DNA from 2 places in the Lysinibacillus sp. FSL M8-0337 genome. Region 2 is predicted to be linked to the other one. Evidence: riboswitches for the same ligand, from Rfam matches in the RefSeq annotation. Region 2 holds a riboswitch; the other holds the start of a gene.
The links. A riboswitch is a leader RNA that binds a small molecule or an ion and turns the genes downstream of it on or off. The one in region 2 is predicted to bind cyclic di-AMP.
Positions count from the first base shown of each region.

Region 1: it holds a riboswitch for cyclic di-AMP, as region 2 does, so the genes downstream of both, MKY08_RS01130 (APC family permease) here and MKY08_RS14350 (TrkH family potassium uptake protein) in region 2, are expected to answer to the same signal.

Region 1 covers NZ_CP151996.1:230,906-238,673, forward strand. Annotated here, with positions in the region: gene MKY08_RS01120 (amino acid permease) at 1-1,130, shown strand, start outside; gene MKY08_RS01125 (Nramp family divalent metal transporter) at 1,287-2,552, opposite strand; cyclic di-AMP (ydaO/yuaA leader) riboswitch at 2,872-3,017, shown strand; gene MKY08_RS01130 (APC family permease) at 3,192-5,015, shown strand; purine riboswitch at 5,234-5,335, shown strand; gene MKY08_RS01135 (xanthine phosphoribosyltransferase) at 5,467-6,051, shown strand; gene MKY08_RS01140 (nucleobase:cation symporter-2 family protein) at 6,051-7,349, shown strand; gene MKY08_RS01145 (ABC transporter ATP-binding protein) at 7,487-7,768, opposite strand, start outside.
Region 2 covers NZ_CP151996.1:2,990,571-2,998,338, forward strand. Annotated here, with positions in the region: gene MKY08_RS14320 (sporulation protein YqfD) at 1-984, opposite strand, end outside; gene MKY08_RS14325 (hypothetical protein) at 974-1,234, opposite strand; gene MKY08_RS14330 (hypothetical protein) at 1,289-1,780, opposite strand; gene floA (flotillin-like protein FloA) at 1,808-2,812, opposite strand; gene MKY08_RS14340 (nodulation protein NfeD) at 2,817-4,103, opposite strand; gene rpsU (30S ribosomal protein S21) at 4,499-4,672, opposite strand; cyclic di-AMP (ydaO/yuaA leader) riboswitch at 4,928-5,068, shown strand; gene MKY08_RS14350 (TrkH family potassium uptake protein) at 5,201-6,538, shown strand; gene MKY08_RS14355 (TrkA family potassium uptake protein) at 6,564-7,220, shown strand; gene MKY08_RS14360 (manganese catalase family protein) at 7,418-7,768, opposite strand, start outside.

The DNA of each region.
Region 1 (7,768 bases), 1.8 Mb from region 2:
CAATTGCAGCAGAAATTGCAGCTGTTTCGCTTATTATGAAGTATTGGTTTCCTGATAGCTCCTCTGCATTATGGACAGTAGTATTTATTATGATTGTACTAACATTCAATTTACTATCTGTTAGAAGCTATGGTGAAAGTGAATATTGGTTTGCCATGATAAAAGTGGCGACTGTTATTGTTTTTATTATTGTCAGCCTATTGATGATTTTTGGTATTTTAGGAGGGCAAGCACCGGTTGGTTTCACGAATTTCTTTATAAGTGATGGTCCATTCCATGGTGGCTTCCTTGCAACATTCGGTATATTTTTAGCAGCTGGTTTCTCGTTCCAAGGAACAGAGTTATTAGGTATTACTGCTGGCGAAACGGATGACCCTGGAAAGAACATTCCAAAGGCTGTAAAATCCGTCTTCTGGCGTATTATTTTATTTTACATTTTAGCGATTGCGGCGATTGGGATGTTGATTCCATTTACGGATGCGCGCTTATTATCTGAAGATATTGCGGTATCTCCATTTACATTAGTATTCGATCGCTTAGGCATTGCTTTTGCTGCCTCATTAATGAATGCTATTATTTTAACTGCAATGTTGTCTGCAGGTAACTCTGGTTTATATGCATCATCACGTATGTTATGGCAATTAGCGGTAGATGGACATGCACCTAAAATTTTCACAAAATTAAGCCGTCGCGGCATTCCAATTTATGCATTACTGCTTACATTGGCAGTAGGCTGTCTAGCATTTTTAGCATCATTTTTTGGTGATGGCGTTGTCTATATGTGGCTTCTAAACGCTTCTGGGATGTCAGGCTTCATTGCATGGCTTGGTATTGCCTTTAGTCATTATCGCTTCCGCCGAGCGTTTGAAGCACAAGGGTTGGATTCAAAATTACTACCATATAAAGCAAAGCTATATCCATTTGGTCCGCTCTTTGCTTTCACCGTATGTATGATTGTAGTCATTGGTCAAAACTATACAGCATTCACTGGTGATTCAATTGACTGGTATGGCGTTCTTGTTTCATATATTGGTATCCCACTCTTTGTTATATTGTGGCTAGGCTATAAAATAAAACATAAAACAAAAATGATTCCACTACAAAAATGTGATTTAAAAGTGGAAAAATAATAATGAGAACTGTCCTAAATGTTAGGGCAGTTTTTATTTTTGTTGAACGCATCTGTCAGCCAATGAACCCCGCAGGAACGGATAATTGTCATAGTAAAAAGTGTTAAAGTGACGCAGTCACTTTAACACTTTTTCGTTTAGTTCAGCCTTATTTTATTAAGCAAATAGCGTTTCCCATAATAGGTAGATATTTAACGCTACGACGATGACAACGACACACCAGCCAAGAATTGTTGTGATACGGTGATTGACGAGGCTACCCATAATGTCCTTTTTACTTGTGAACATCACAAGCGGGATAAGCGCAAAGGCAATACCGAATGACAGGATTACTTGGCTTAACACAAGCGCATAGGTTGCATTGACGCCAGATGCAATAATGACCAGTGGTGGAATCATTGTAATGGCTCTGCGCAAATAGAGAGGAATTCTACGCTGGATAAAGCCCTGCATAACAACATCTCCTGCTAATGTACCGACAGAAGAGCTTGCAAGCCCTGCAATAAGAAGACCAAGACCGAAAGAAACGGCTGCCATAGGGCCAAGTGCATCTCGTAATCCATTATAGGCAATGTCTAAATCCTCAACTACTAATCCTTGCGTATGGAACACCGCTGCTGCAATAATCAGCATGCTCATATTAATCGCCCCAGCAATAATCATTGCAATTACAATATCGATAAACTCGAAACGGAAAATACGTCGCTTTTCATTGTCATTACGACCAATAACGCGATTTTGCGTTAAGGAAGAATGTAAATAGATTGCATGCGGCATAACAGTAGCTCCTAAAATACCTGTTGCAAGTAATAGGGAATCGACTCCATCGAAATGTGGTGTCAGCATTCCGAGTGTTACTTCACCCCAATTAGGTTGAGCTAAAAATGTCTGGAACGCAAATGCGAGTACTACAATTAGCACCATACCAGAAATACCAGCTTCAAAAGCTCTAAAACCTCTGCGTTGTAGCTCTAAAATGGCGAATGAGCCGATTGCCGTAATTAGTGCCGCTGGTAGCATTGGGATGTTAAATAATAAATATAGACCGAGGGCAGCACCGATAAACTCTGCAAGATCAGTTGCGATAATTACAAGTTCAGCCTGTATCCATAAAAATATAGAAGTTTTTTTAGAAAAGTTCTCTCTTGCTATTTCCGGCAAATTCTTTCCTGTTGCAATGCCAAGTTTTGCTGATAAAGATTGGATTAGTACAGCCATTAAATTAGAAAAGGCAATAACCCAAAGAAGTAAATAACCGTACTGCGAGCCAGCCGTAATATTTGTGGCAAAGTTGCCGGGATCGATATAGGCAACCGCTGCAATAAATGCCGGACCTAGAAAGGGTAAAATACGTTGCCAGCCTTTTATGTCGCCATCTAAAACAGCTTCGGCTGCCGACTTCTTAATCGGTTTATAGGCCATGTTGTTCCCTCGTTTCAAAAAGTATCGTTAGTGAAATAAAGTTTCCTATAGGAAAATAATGATACTACTATTCTATAGCTAGAACTGAAAAATGTGAAGAAGTTTGCTCAATTTTTTTATCATTGCCAAAAAACAAAGGGAAATCACTGCTGAAGTGAGTTAAATCGCGAATAAAACCATGGAAATCAGCAAAAATAATCCGAAACTGTTACCAGTAATGGGCTTCTACATATAAGGAAAAAATTTACGAAAACCGTATAATCTGTTCTTTACTTTTTATTAATACAGGCGTAATATGACATCATTATAAAAGTTTCAAATTTCTAAATCGCTGAAGCAACTAAACGCGGGGGACCCAATTTTGATGGATTGTCTCTACAATTCTTGGGGTGAATCTCTTTACAAGAGTAGGGCTACTCAGGCCCGAATCCGACAGCTAACCTCGTAAGCGTTAAGAGCAGAAAAGTTGGAGCTTGTCAGACGTTACAACGTCTACAAGTCGTATTTGGTGATGACTTGTAGACGTTTTTTGTTGTCATTTGGCACCCAAAGCCCAAGTAGCTAGAAAGAGCGAGTATGCAAAGGTGTAATTGATTTAGAAAGGCGAAACACACTCTAAAAATCTAGAAGGTGTTAAAAATGAAATCCTCATTCAAACGTTATGTTATCGGTAAACCATTGAGATCCGATGCATTAGGGGAACAAAAGCTTAGTAAAACAAAGGCATTAGCTATACTATCATCTGATGCATTGTCATCAGTAGCGTACGGACCAGAGCAAATTTTACTTGTGCTCATGACAGTAAGTACGGTTGCCTTTTGGTATTCGTTACCGATTGCAGCAGGGGTAGTGGTGCTCCTTGTGGCACTCACGTTATCCTATCGACAAGTTATTTTCGCCTATCCACATGGTGGTGGGGCATATGTAGTGTCCCGTGAAAACTTAGGCGTTAATGCAGGTCTTGTAGCGGGTGGGTCATTACTCGTTGATTATATTTTAACGGTTGCAGTTAGTGTGTCTGCTGGGACAGATGCTATTACATCAGCATTTCCAAGTTTACATGCTTATAATGTACCGATTGCAGTGTTTTTTGTTATTTGCCTAACACTATTAAATTTACGTGGCGTTACAGAATCAGCATCTGTTTTAGCGTATCCTGTATATTTGTTCGTTGTTGTGATGTTAATGCTTATTGGGTTAGGTATCTATAACGTCGCAACTGGGCAAGTTCCCGCTGAGTTACATCCAAAAATCGGGACGCCAGTTGCGGGCATTAGTTTGTTTTTATTATTAAAGGCATTTGCTTCAGGAAGCTCGGCATTGACGGGCGTAGAAGCGATATCCAATGCTATCCCGAATTTTAAAAGCCCTGCACCAAATAATGCAGCGAAAACGCTATTAGCAATGGGAAGTATTTTAGCAGTGCTGTTTATTGGTATCGTTGGCTTAGCTTATTTTTACGGAGTTGTGCCAAACGCTCAAGCAACGGTTGTCTCTCAAATTGCTGAAGCGAGTGTTGGACGCAATGTATTTTATTATATCGTGCAAGGTACGACAGCTATGATTTTAGTACTTGCTGCCAATACAGGTTATTCAGCATTTCCTTTACTCGCAGTTAATTTATCAAGAGACGGCTTTATACCAAGAATTTTTCAAATTCGTGGAGATCGACTTGGTTATTCCAACGGGATTATGATGCTCGGATTAGCAGCGATTGTCCTTATTGTGTTGTTCGACGGTGCAACAGAGCATTTAATTCCTCTTTATGCAGTAGGGGTCTTTATACCATTTACATTAGCGCAGACTGGTATGATGCGAAAATGGTGGCGTGAAAAGCCAAATGGATGGGTGACGAAATTCGCTATAAATACAATAGGTGCAGCCATTTCCTTTGTAGTGGCGATGATGTTCTTTGTTACAAAATTACCTCAAGTATGGCCAGTATTTATCTTTTTACCAATGATTATTTGGATGTTTCATCGCATTAAGCAGCATTACAATGCAGTCGGAGAACAACTACGACTAAATGGAGAAGCATTGCCAATAGTAGACGGAAATGTTTTTATTGTACCGGTAGCGGGGATTACAAAAGTGGTAGAAAATTCACTGCATTATGTGCAATCGTTGAATGTGGAAAAAATTATTGCCTTTTATGTAGCATTTGATCAGGCTGATGCCAAAGCCTTTGAGGAAAAGTGGAAGGCATGGCAACCAGATATACGTCTCGTTACGTACTATTCGCCATATCGAAGCATTACGCAACCTTTAAAAAAATTTATTGATAAGGTAGAACACCAATATGCGAAAACAGGCTATCAAGTAACAGTAGTCATTCCACAGTTTTTACCGAAGAAAGGTTGGCATCACATGTTACACAATCAGTCGAGTCTATTAATTCGTACATCGCTGTTATTTCACAAAAATGTCGTCATTATGACCGTACCTTTCCATTTATCTAAATAATGACTAGCAAGGTCGAAAATAGTCTGATATAATCAGAGCATTGATTGCAAAACACGAACGTTTACCATGAAATAATGTGTAAATACCATTAAATTCCGAAAATTTAAACTTTTTTCAGCTCTAGATATAAGCATCTGCCGAAAGAAGACATGCATCAGCTTATTATGCATATTCATATTGAAATTATAAAAATGGATATTTATAATAAGAAAGTTCAACCAGCTTAATACTGTTTCACTCATATAATAGCGAGAATATGGCTCGTAAGTTTCTACCGATTTACCGTAAATGAATCGACTATGGGTAGCATTGCTTTAGAAAAACTCATACTAGCGATGATGTTTTCTATTAGTTTCGACGTTTTTACGCTGAATGCCTTGCTCCACTCGTAGATGAATGGAATCAAAGTATTCAGCGTTTTTATTATTTTAAGAAAGAAGGAAAAGCAGCAATGAAGTTATTACGTGACAAAATTATGCAGGAAGGTAAAGTTTTATCTTCGTCTGTATTAAAAGTTGATTCTTTTTTAAATCATCAAATTGATCCACAGCTTATGAAAGAAATTGGGCATGAATTTGCAAATCGCTTCTCTGATGAAATTATTACTAAAGTGCTAACAATTGAATCTTCAGGAATTGCACCTTCTGTAATGTTAGGTCTTGAAATCGGTGCACCAGTAGTATTTGCTCGTAAACGTAAATCTTTAACATTATCAGATAATCTCTATTCGTCAAAAGTACATTCTTTCACAAAAAATGAAACAAATGATATTTCAGTATCTTGTAATTTTTTAAGTAAAGATGACAATGTTTTAATCGTCGACGATTTCCTAGCAAACGGTGAAGCGGTAAAAGGATTACTTGATATTGCAGCGCAAGCAGGGGCTCATGTTGTCGGTGTCGGCATCGTGATTGAAAAAGGCTTCCAAGACGGTGGAAAATTATTACGTGAGCAAGGTGTTCGCGTTGAATCATTAGCAATTGTGGATTCTTTAGAAGACGGCAAAGTAACATTTGCAACGGAGGATCGCGCGTAATGAATGCCTTTAAGTCAACGACGCTAGCTATTCAACATTTACTTGCGATGTATGCAGGTGCGATTTTAGTTCCGCTTATTATTGGTGGCGCTTTAGGTTTTGATTCAAAGCAAATGACTTATTTAGTAGCGATTGACATTATGATGTGTGGGATCGCAACATTACTTCAAGTGTATTCAGGTAAATTTATCGGTATTGGTTTACCAGTAGTTTTAGGATGTACTTTTACAGCAGTAAGTCCAATTATTGCAATTGGGACAAACCCTGAACAAGGCATTACCGATATTTATGGCTCCATTATTGCATCAGGTTTAATCGTTATGGTCATTGCAGGCTTCTTCGGTAAGCTTGTAAAATTCTTCCCACCAGTTGTAACAGGTTCTGTTGTGTCCATTATTGGTATCTCTTTATTACCAGTTGCATTGAACAATATGGCGGGTGGACAAGGTGCAGAAGACTTTGCATCGGGTTCTAATGTGGCTTTAGCATTTATTACATTAGTAATTATTTTAGTCGTTTACCGTTTTACTACAGGCTTTGTGCGTGCCATTTCAATTTTAATTGGCTTAGTTGTCGGTACAGTGCTAGGCGCATTTATGGGTAAAGTGGATTTCAGTCCTGTGTCAGATGCGGGTGTATTCCATATGGTTCAACCGTTCTATTTCGGAATGCCAACGTTTGATGCGACAGCGATTTTAACTATGACGCTTGTCGCGATGGTTTCTTTAGTAGAATCTTCAGGTGTCTATTTTGCATTGAGCGATATTTGCAATAAAAAATTAGATTCAAAAGATTTAGCACGTGGTTATCGTTCAGAAGGTCTTGCTTCTGTTATTGGTGGTATTTTCAATGCCTTCCCATATACTACTTTCTCACAAAACGTAGGGCTTACGCGTATGTCTGGCGTAAAAAATCGCAAAGTCATCTACATCACAGGTGGTTTACTAGTAGCACTTGGCTTCCTACCAAAAATCGCAGCACTCACAACAATTATTCCAACACCAGTACTTGGTGCGGCAATGTTGGCGATGTTCGGTATGGTAATTACACAAGGTATGGGCATGCTAGTACCTGTTATGAATGAGTCAGCAGAAAACGCCATGATTGCTGCGATTGCAGTTGGCCTTGGTGTAGGTGTATCGGTTGTTCCAGATATTTTCGCATCATTGCCATCATACGTATCGGTTCTTACGTCAAATGGTATCGTCTGTGGTTCGGTTACAGCGATAATCCTTAATATTTTATTCAACATGATTGGGCCTAAGCATAAAAATGACCCGATGCATGGAGAAATTTAAATCAAAAAATGCCACTTCCTGATAAAAGGAGGTGGCATTTTTTTATGAGAAAAAGAAACAAGACAAGGGAAAGGAAACAAGCGTCTAACTCCTGTTCAATTTCCCTTGTCATGTCAATGAAATGCATCGCTACTTTGTTAGCTTGATTTTGATTTCAGCGCTATATTGTCAATTTGGTTGTGGTGTCGTCCAATTGGTACGACGGATGGTGAATGGGATACAGGGTCTTCCATTACTATACAGTCGAGTGCAAATATATCTTTAATTAATGAATTTGTAATAATGTCAGATGGTGGTCCTTCTGCTACGAGCTTCCCTTCATGTAGGGCAAATATATAATCTGCATAACGTGCTGATAAGTTAATGTCGTGTAACACCATGACAATGGTCGTGCCATATTTACGATTTAAATCAGTCAG
Region 2 (7,768 bases):
AGGAAGGGATTGCAACATCTTTTCATGAAGTAGTGGCATTAACAACGTGTCTATTTTAGATTCATCTAATTTAATTTCCATCGTTTTTGTTTGCTGTTCCTCCACAATGGAAACATAAGGATTTAGCCAATTTGGTAAGTCTTTCTTTTGTACATAATCAACCGCTTCTTTATGAATACCTTTCACCACGACACGCCATTGCTTTTGCTGCAAAGATTGAAGTGTTAGCTTTGTTGGTATTTTAAATGTGCATTCAAGCCAGTAGTCGGCAAATACCTCTCCCTTTGCCCCGACAAAAACATGATCATCCCCACTTTCAATGACACCACTAACTAGGACGTCCCCATCATACGCTGTATCATTAACAGAAATTTTCCGTTCGCCGTGTTGAATATTAAAGTTTGTAATAACCCCACTTTTCGTAGCAACTAAATGGGTAGCAAGTTTTTCTGTTGTCAGCTCCGTTTTTTTAGGCGATTCCTGTGGTCTTAAAATAACTCGACCACCGTGTTTTTCAATATGCACCCAAGCTAAATCTCGATGCTTTTCTAACAGACTTTGCCGAATTACTGCATCTGACGGTAACACTTTTTTCGTCATAGGTGTTTCTAGCCTAAAAGTTTCTTGAAACGTTCGCTCTATTTGTTGCTGCAATTCTGGTGTAGCCGCTTCAATATCGACGCGCCAAACTACTTGCGCACATAGCAAAGGGATTAAAATCATGATAAACAAACCAAGTAATGTCCAAAGTTGAGCTCGAAAAACCTGTTGTTCATCTGCATAATGAACAGTCATTTTGAGCCGATAGCGACTGCGTATACGGCGAATTTTAGACAAGTACCCCATATGCGTTTCAAATGTCACTTCTTGCTCCCGAAAGACGACACGCTTTAATGGTATTTGTTGCGCATGCAATGCTTGAATAAAAGGATGAACATTTTCATGACGCTTTATACGTATGATGATCGGTCGATTATTCCACATGATTGCTCACACCCAAATCTTTAGTCATTTTCACATGTAATTCTTGCAAATCCTCTACTGAAAGATGAAGCATTTCTTCTTTAATTGCATTTATAGCAACGGATTTTCCACGCACAATAATATGATAATCTGCATAAATAAACGAGCACGATGTAGCATCCGCATGTAAAAAGCGATATGGACCGATAATTTTTAATGTTTCATACTGTGTTAATTCAAGTAGTGGCGTTAATTGAAATAATTTTTTCATAAAAAATGCCTCCTTCTTCGGCAATATATGCGCCAAAAAAGGAGGACATGCTAGTTATTTTCGTTTTGCTTTTGGTGGACCTAAAATTTCAGCCATTACCACTGCTTGCACAATTGCCTTTTGGGAATTTGGTAGTTGGAATCCATTTTTGGAGGCTGCCACTGGGCTATCTTTTTTCCCCGCAGCTAAACGACCAAGGCTAGGTCGTTCAATTTTACGACTAGAAGGTTCCGTCGGCGTTAACGGTGGTGCTACATAGCTAGGAATGTGTTCCTTCACACTTTCTTCTCTTGGTTCCACTCGTTTTCCCGGAACATCTGTCGTCATTTCCGCTTTCATTTCCCCTAAAAACTCTCGTGCAAAATCCTCGAAGCTCTGCTTTTTAGTCGTTGGCTGATGTTGCATCGGCTCATCTACTTCCATATGAGCGGAAGGTTGCGCAGATTTATTGAAAGGGGGCATTGGCTTTTGTTCTTTTGGGTTTTTTAATTTTCCGAAAAGCGAGCTGACTATGGCTATAATTGCAAATAAAATAAGTTGTTCCATTTGTTAGCACTCGCTCCTTTCCGTATGTTATACGTTCGGTTCATTTGGTTCTGATTTATCTAGGCTTACTTTTGAAATGGAGTCACGCATAGCTGTATCCGCTTGAATGTTACGATAATTCATGTAATCCATAATACCAAGATTACCAGAGCGTAAAGCTTCTGCCATCGCTTGCGGAACTTCTGCTTCTGCCTCCACTACTTTCGCTTTCATTTCTTGAACGCGTGCAATCATTTCTTGCTCATTTGCAACGGCCATTGCACGGCGTTCTTCTGCTTTCGCTTGGGCGATGTTTTTATCCGCCTGCGCTTGTTCAATCTGTAATTCCGCACCGATATTTTTGCCGATATCAACATCCGCAATATCAATGGATAGGATTTCAAATGCTGTTCCCGAGTCTAAGCCTTTAGATAACACGGTTTGTGAAATCATATCCGGATTTTCAAGGACTGTTGTATGGCTTGTTGCACTACCGATTGTAGAAACGATCCCTTCACCTACACGGGCAATAACTGTTTCTTCACCTGCACCACCGACTAAACGTTCGATGTTAGCACGCACAGTAATACGTGCTTTCGCTTTTACTTCAATCCCGTTCATTGCAACACCTGCAATAAATGGTGTTTCAATTACTTTTGGGTTAACCGACATTTGTACCGCTTCTAATACATCACGTCCCGCAAGATCAATCGCAGCACAACGTTCAAATGTTAGTTCAATATTCGCACGGTGAGCAGCAATTAGTGCATTTACGACACGGTCTACATTACCACCTGCTAAATAGTGACTTTCTAACTGATTAATAGTTACTGGTAAGCCAGCTTTGTGGGCTTTAATTAACGGATTGACGATACGCGATGGAATGACACGACGTAAGCGCATTCCGATTAATGTGAAAATACTAACGCGGACACCTGCTGCAAGAGCAGAAATCCACAGCGCCACTGGTACAAAAGTAAAGAATACCGCGACTACAATAAATAATAAGACTAGCCCGACAATTGGACCCATTAGAGCTAAATCAAATCCCATGTTGTTATTCCTCCATCTCTTTTTCTGTTTGTCTCACGACAATGCGTGAGCCTTCTACTTTAATCACTTCTACATTCTTGCCTACATCAACGTAGCCACCTTCTGATACTACATCAATACGCTCATTAACAAAACGAATTGTCCCTGCTGGACGAAGCGGTGTAATTGTTACCCCCACTTTTCCTAACAACTCTGTGCGATTAACGTTAGACACATAGCCTTCTTCCGTCGTTGTTGCATCCATCAACACTAACTTGTTTAAAACATGCATTTTTTTACCGAAAAATTTCATCAGGACCACCATTCCTATTATGGCTACTACAAGTGCAATAACGATCGCCATAATCATTTGCGTTATATTCGCACCTGCTAGCAGCAAGCTAAGTATTATAAGCACACCACCTAAAATACCAACAATGCCTCCGGGGACAAAAAATTCTGCGATGACGAGGGCTAGCCCTGCGATGAAAAGTAACAATGTTTCATATCCTGCAAAGCCTGCCACCATATGTCCGAAGAAAAATAATCCGAGAGCTGACAACCCCATTATACCCGGAACGCCAAATCCAGGCGAATAGAGCTCCATTACAAGCCCTAAACTAGCAACGGACAACAAAATAGGTATAATTAGCGGGTTCGTAATAAAACGAGCAATTTTTTCAGCGAATGTTGGCTCAATCGGTACAATATCACTACCTTTTAACCCCGTTTCCGCCAAAAGCTCTTGAAAGTTAGCAACTGTTCCTTCAGAATAGCCGACCTTTTTTGCTTCTGCAGCAGATAATGTTAATAAATTATCTCCCCCAGCACGATATTCTGGCAAATTAATCTTTGGATCAGCCATTGCTAATGCATATTTCGGGTCACGTTCAGATGTTTCGGCTGCTGCCTGCATTTGTGCTAACCACGCACTATGCGCTTTATTGTCCGCTGCATTGCCCACTGAATCGATGACAGCCGCTGCGCCTATTGTTCCATTTGGTACCATGTATATTTCATCTGCATGTAAGGCTAAAAAAGCACCAGCGGAATGCGCATCTTTGTTTATAAAAGCAATTGTACGAATTTTTGTGGCATCCATAAGCATGGCGATGTCACTAGCTGCATTGACAAATCCACCCGGCGTATGTATCTCCAGTACAATCGCTTCTGCATAATTTTCTTCTGCCTCTTTAAAAGCTCGTTCCAAAAATGCGTGAAGTCCACGTTCTACTTCATCATGAATCGGTACGTGGTAAACCTTGCTACTCGCGAAAGCTGTAGTCAATGGAAACGCTACCAAAACTGTCATCCAAATGATGATGATATAGGTTAGTATTCTCCTTTTTTGCCGCATCTTTTTCCCTCCCTTCTAACATGCTTCTCTATTGTATATACGAGAGAATTTGTAATAAGTTTCACAAAATCTTGTTTATTTTTATTATACAGTGAAATTTTAATGAAAGGTTGTTTTTTATCTTCTGTTGGATGGATTGAAAGTTGCTTTGACAATGGCAATGAAAAAACCGAACGAAATCTAGGGTGACTTCATTCGGCCTTTTTTCGAATATGTACCGCAAAATGGAGCATCATGCAAAATACCCAGAATTAATCGCTAGTGCAATTAATTCCAGGTATATCATTGTCTGCTCAGTGAATCATACAATTGCGTGTTTTGAACGTAGGGATTTTTAATGGGAAATTAAATTACCACTTACGTTTACGTGCAGCTTCTGATTTCTTTTTACGTTTTACGCTAGGTTTTTCGTAGAACTCGCGCTTTCTAACTTCTTGAATTGTACCACTTTTTGATACAGTACGTTTGAAGCGGCGAAGAGCATCTTCAAGCGATTCGTTTTTGCGAACGACAGTTTTTGACATCTCTCTTTCCCTCCCTCCGAACACACGTCAATACACAAACGAATTAGGCTAATAACTAACTGTTGTGTACTAAAAAATTATACCGTATTGTCTTTTAACGGTCAATAGAAAGTATTCGAAATAGCGCAGAGAATTTTTTACACCCACTTTGTCCGAATTTTATAGCGCTTTAACGTGAACAATAAGGTGAAGAAATTTAATTTTAAATAAGGGCTTTACAAAAATTAATAGTTGGGCGTAAAATAATCCCATTCAATTTCATAACAGCCAAATCTCAAATTTTTTGAGTACGGAGGACCCAATATTTTGGGGTTAATTCTGCATATGTAGAAGGGATGAGTTCTCTTTCGCCATCCTACCCGTCAGCTAACTTCGTCGGCTAAAGCGAAGGAGGTCATAAAGACCACCATTAGTTCATTAGTTTTTTTGTGATGCCCAATCCAACATTCTAACCATGAGGGTCTTTTTCTTATGCCCAAATATGGATATGAAAGGCTCACATGTTTTGTAAACAGTTAGGAGACATCGATGAAAAAATTGATACATTATTTAAGTCCACCAAAAATTCTTGTACTTGGTTTTGCCATTATTATTTTTATTGGGGCATGTTTGCTCACTTTGCCGATTGCTACAGAGAATGGAAATGGCCTACCTTTTTTAAATGCAGTATTTACTGCTACTTCCGCCACATGTGTAACCGGGTTAATTGTAGTTGATACAGGAGACACCTTTACAATGTTTGGTGAAATTGTTATTCTGGCTCTTATTCAAATCGGGGGCTTAGGATTTATGACTTTTGCAACATTATTTTTTTTGTTGTTAGGGAAGAAAATCTCTTTAAAAGAAAGGCTATTGTTAAAAGAAGCCTTTAATAATATTTCGATGGCTGGTCTTGTGAAATTGGTGAAAAGAATTTTGTTATTTACAGCACTTATTGAACTAATTGGAGGCCTTATCTTATCGATTCGTTTTTCATTTGATATGCCGATTGGTAAAGCCATTTACTTTGGTTTTTTCCACTCGATCTCGAACTTTAACAATGCTGGCTTCGACTTAATGGGAGGGTTCCAAGGTTTAACAGCGTATGTAGCTGACCCATTTGTTGTGTTAACCATTTGCGCGCTGATTACAATTGGTGGTTTAGGGTTTATCGTCATGAATGAGTTATATGAATATCGTGAAACAAAACGTCTTTCGGTCCATTCTAAAATTGTATTATCAGCCACAGTTATTTTAACAGTAGGTTCTACCCTTTTAATATTTTTATTTGAATATACCAATAGTAAAACAATTGGTGATTTAACGGGAATGGGTAAAATTTTGGGCTCTTTCTATCAGGCTGTTACACCAAGGACTGCTGGATCGAATACTTTACCTATCGGGGATTTGACTCACTCTACATTGTTTTTAACTATTTTATTGATGTTTATCGGAGCGGGGTCTGGTTCTACCGCTGGTGGGATTAAAATAACAACGTTTGCCGTTTTAGCTGCTACGCTTTGGGCGCAAATTAGAGGGAAGGAAGATGTCGTTTTATTTCGTCGTAGAATTGTGATTGAAACCATTTTAAAGGCATTAACCGTGGCAATGTGTGGGATGGTCATTGTGGTGTTTGTCACCATCTTTCTTAGCATTACCGAACAAAAACATAGTTTTATGATGTATTTGTTTGAGGCTACTTCTGCCTTTGGTACTGTTGGACTTTCCATGGGGCTAACTCCTGAGTTGACGCCTGCTGGTCGTATAGTCATTATTTTAACAATGTTTGCTGGTAGACTCGGTCCTCTAACGATTGCTTTTGCTATTACAAAACGACGAAAGCCAGAAGCTTTCCATCATCCAAAAGGAAATATAATGATTGGTTAATTAAATTCAAGAGGAGCTAACGACTATGACCATCAATCAATATGCCATCATCGGCTTAGGCAGATTCGGAGTAAGTGTGGCTAGAAGATTACACGAAGCTGGCCAACAGGTGCTTGGAATCGATATTAACGAGGAGCGGGTTGAAGATGCCGAGCTTTATGTAACACATGCAGTTGTTGCAGATACGACTGAAGAGAAGGCACTAACCTCCATCGGCATAGGAAATTTCGATTGTGTCATTGTTGCCATTGGTAACGATATGCAATCAAGTATTTTAACGGTTTCATTGCTAAAAGAACTGGGCATAAAAAAAATTATCGCTAAAGCGCTCGGTAAAAGACATGGGCAAGTATTAGATAAAGTAGGCGCAGATTGGATTATTTATCCTGAACGCGATATGGGTGAACGAGTAGCAAATCAGTTGCTCTCCCCTAATATGTTAAATTATATTGAGTTATCGAAAGACTATAGTATAGAAGAAATTATGATTCCTCCCAAAATGGCCAATAAAAATTTACGCGATTTAGATTTACGCGCTAAATACAATGTCAGTGTTATTGCCATTGTAAGAGGCGTAGATATCATTATCTCTCCATCTCCAGAACAATTAATTGAACAAGAAGATATTTTAGTCATGATTGGCCATCGTAAAGATATTGCGCAATTTTCCAATATTGAATAAGCAAATTAGAAAAATAAGAAAAAGTGTTAGATTGACTACCAACAATCTAACACTTAATTGCTATGCTGTTGACGCTCGCTATAGGTTGTTGTCCACGAGCGTTGCCGCCTTATCGGCTATGTTTTCTCTCATCTACGTTTTTTATCAAAGGAAGGAAGCAAACATACATGTACGAACATTTTCCCTTATGCTGTGTTTTAAAATATTTTCTTCGTGTTGCCATCTTCTTTTAATAGTTCGACCGCTTCTCTAAAGCGTTGAGAATGGATGATTTCTCTTTCTCTTAAGAAAATTAAACTATCATTTAAATCAGGGTCATCTGATAAATCAATAATCCATTGGTATGTGGCACGCGCCTTTTCTTCTGCTGCAATATCTTCATAAAGGTCAGCAATGGGATCCCCCTTTGCCTGAATGTAGCTTGCGGTAAATGGCACACCGGCTGCATTTTGATAAAACAAAGCTTTATCATGATTAACATAATAATCACCAATTCCCGCTTCTTTTAACTGCTGTGGCGTGGCGTCCTTCGTTAATTTATAAATCAT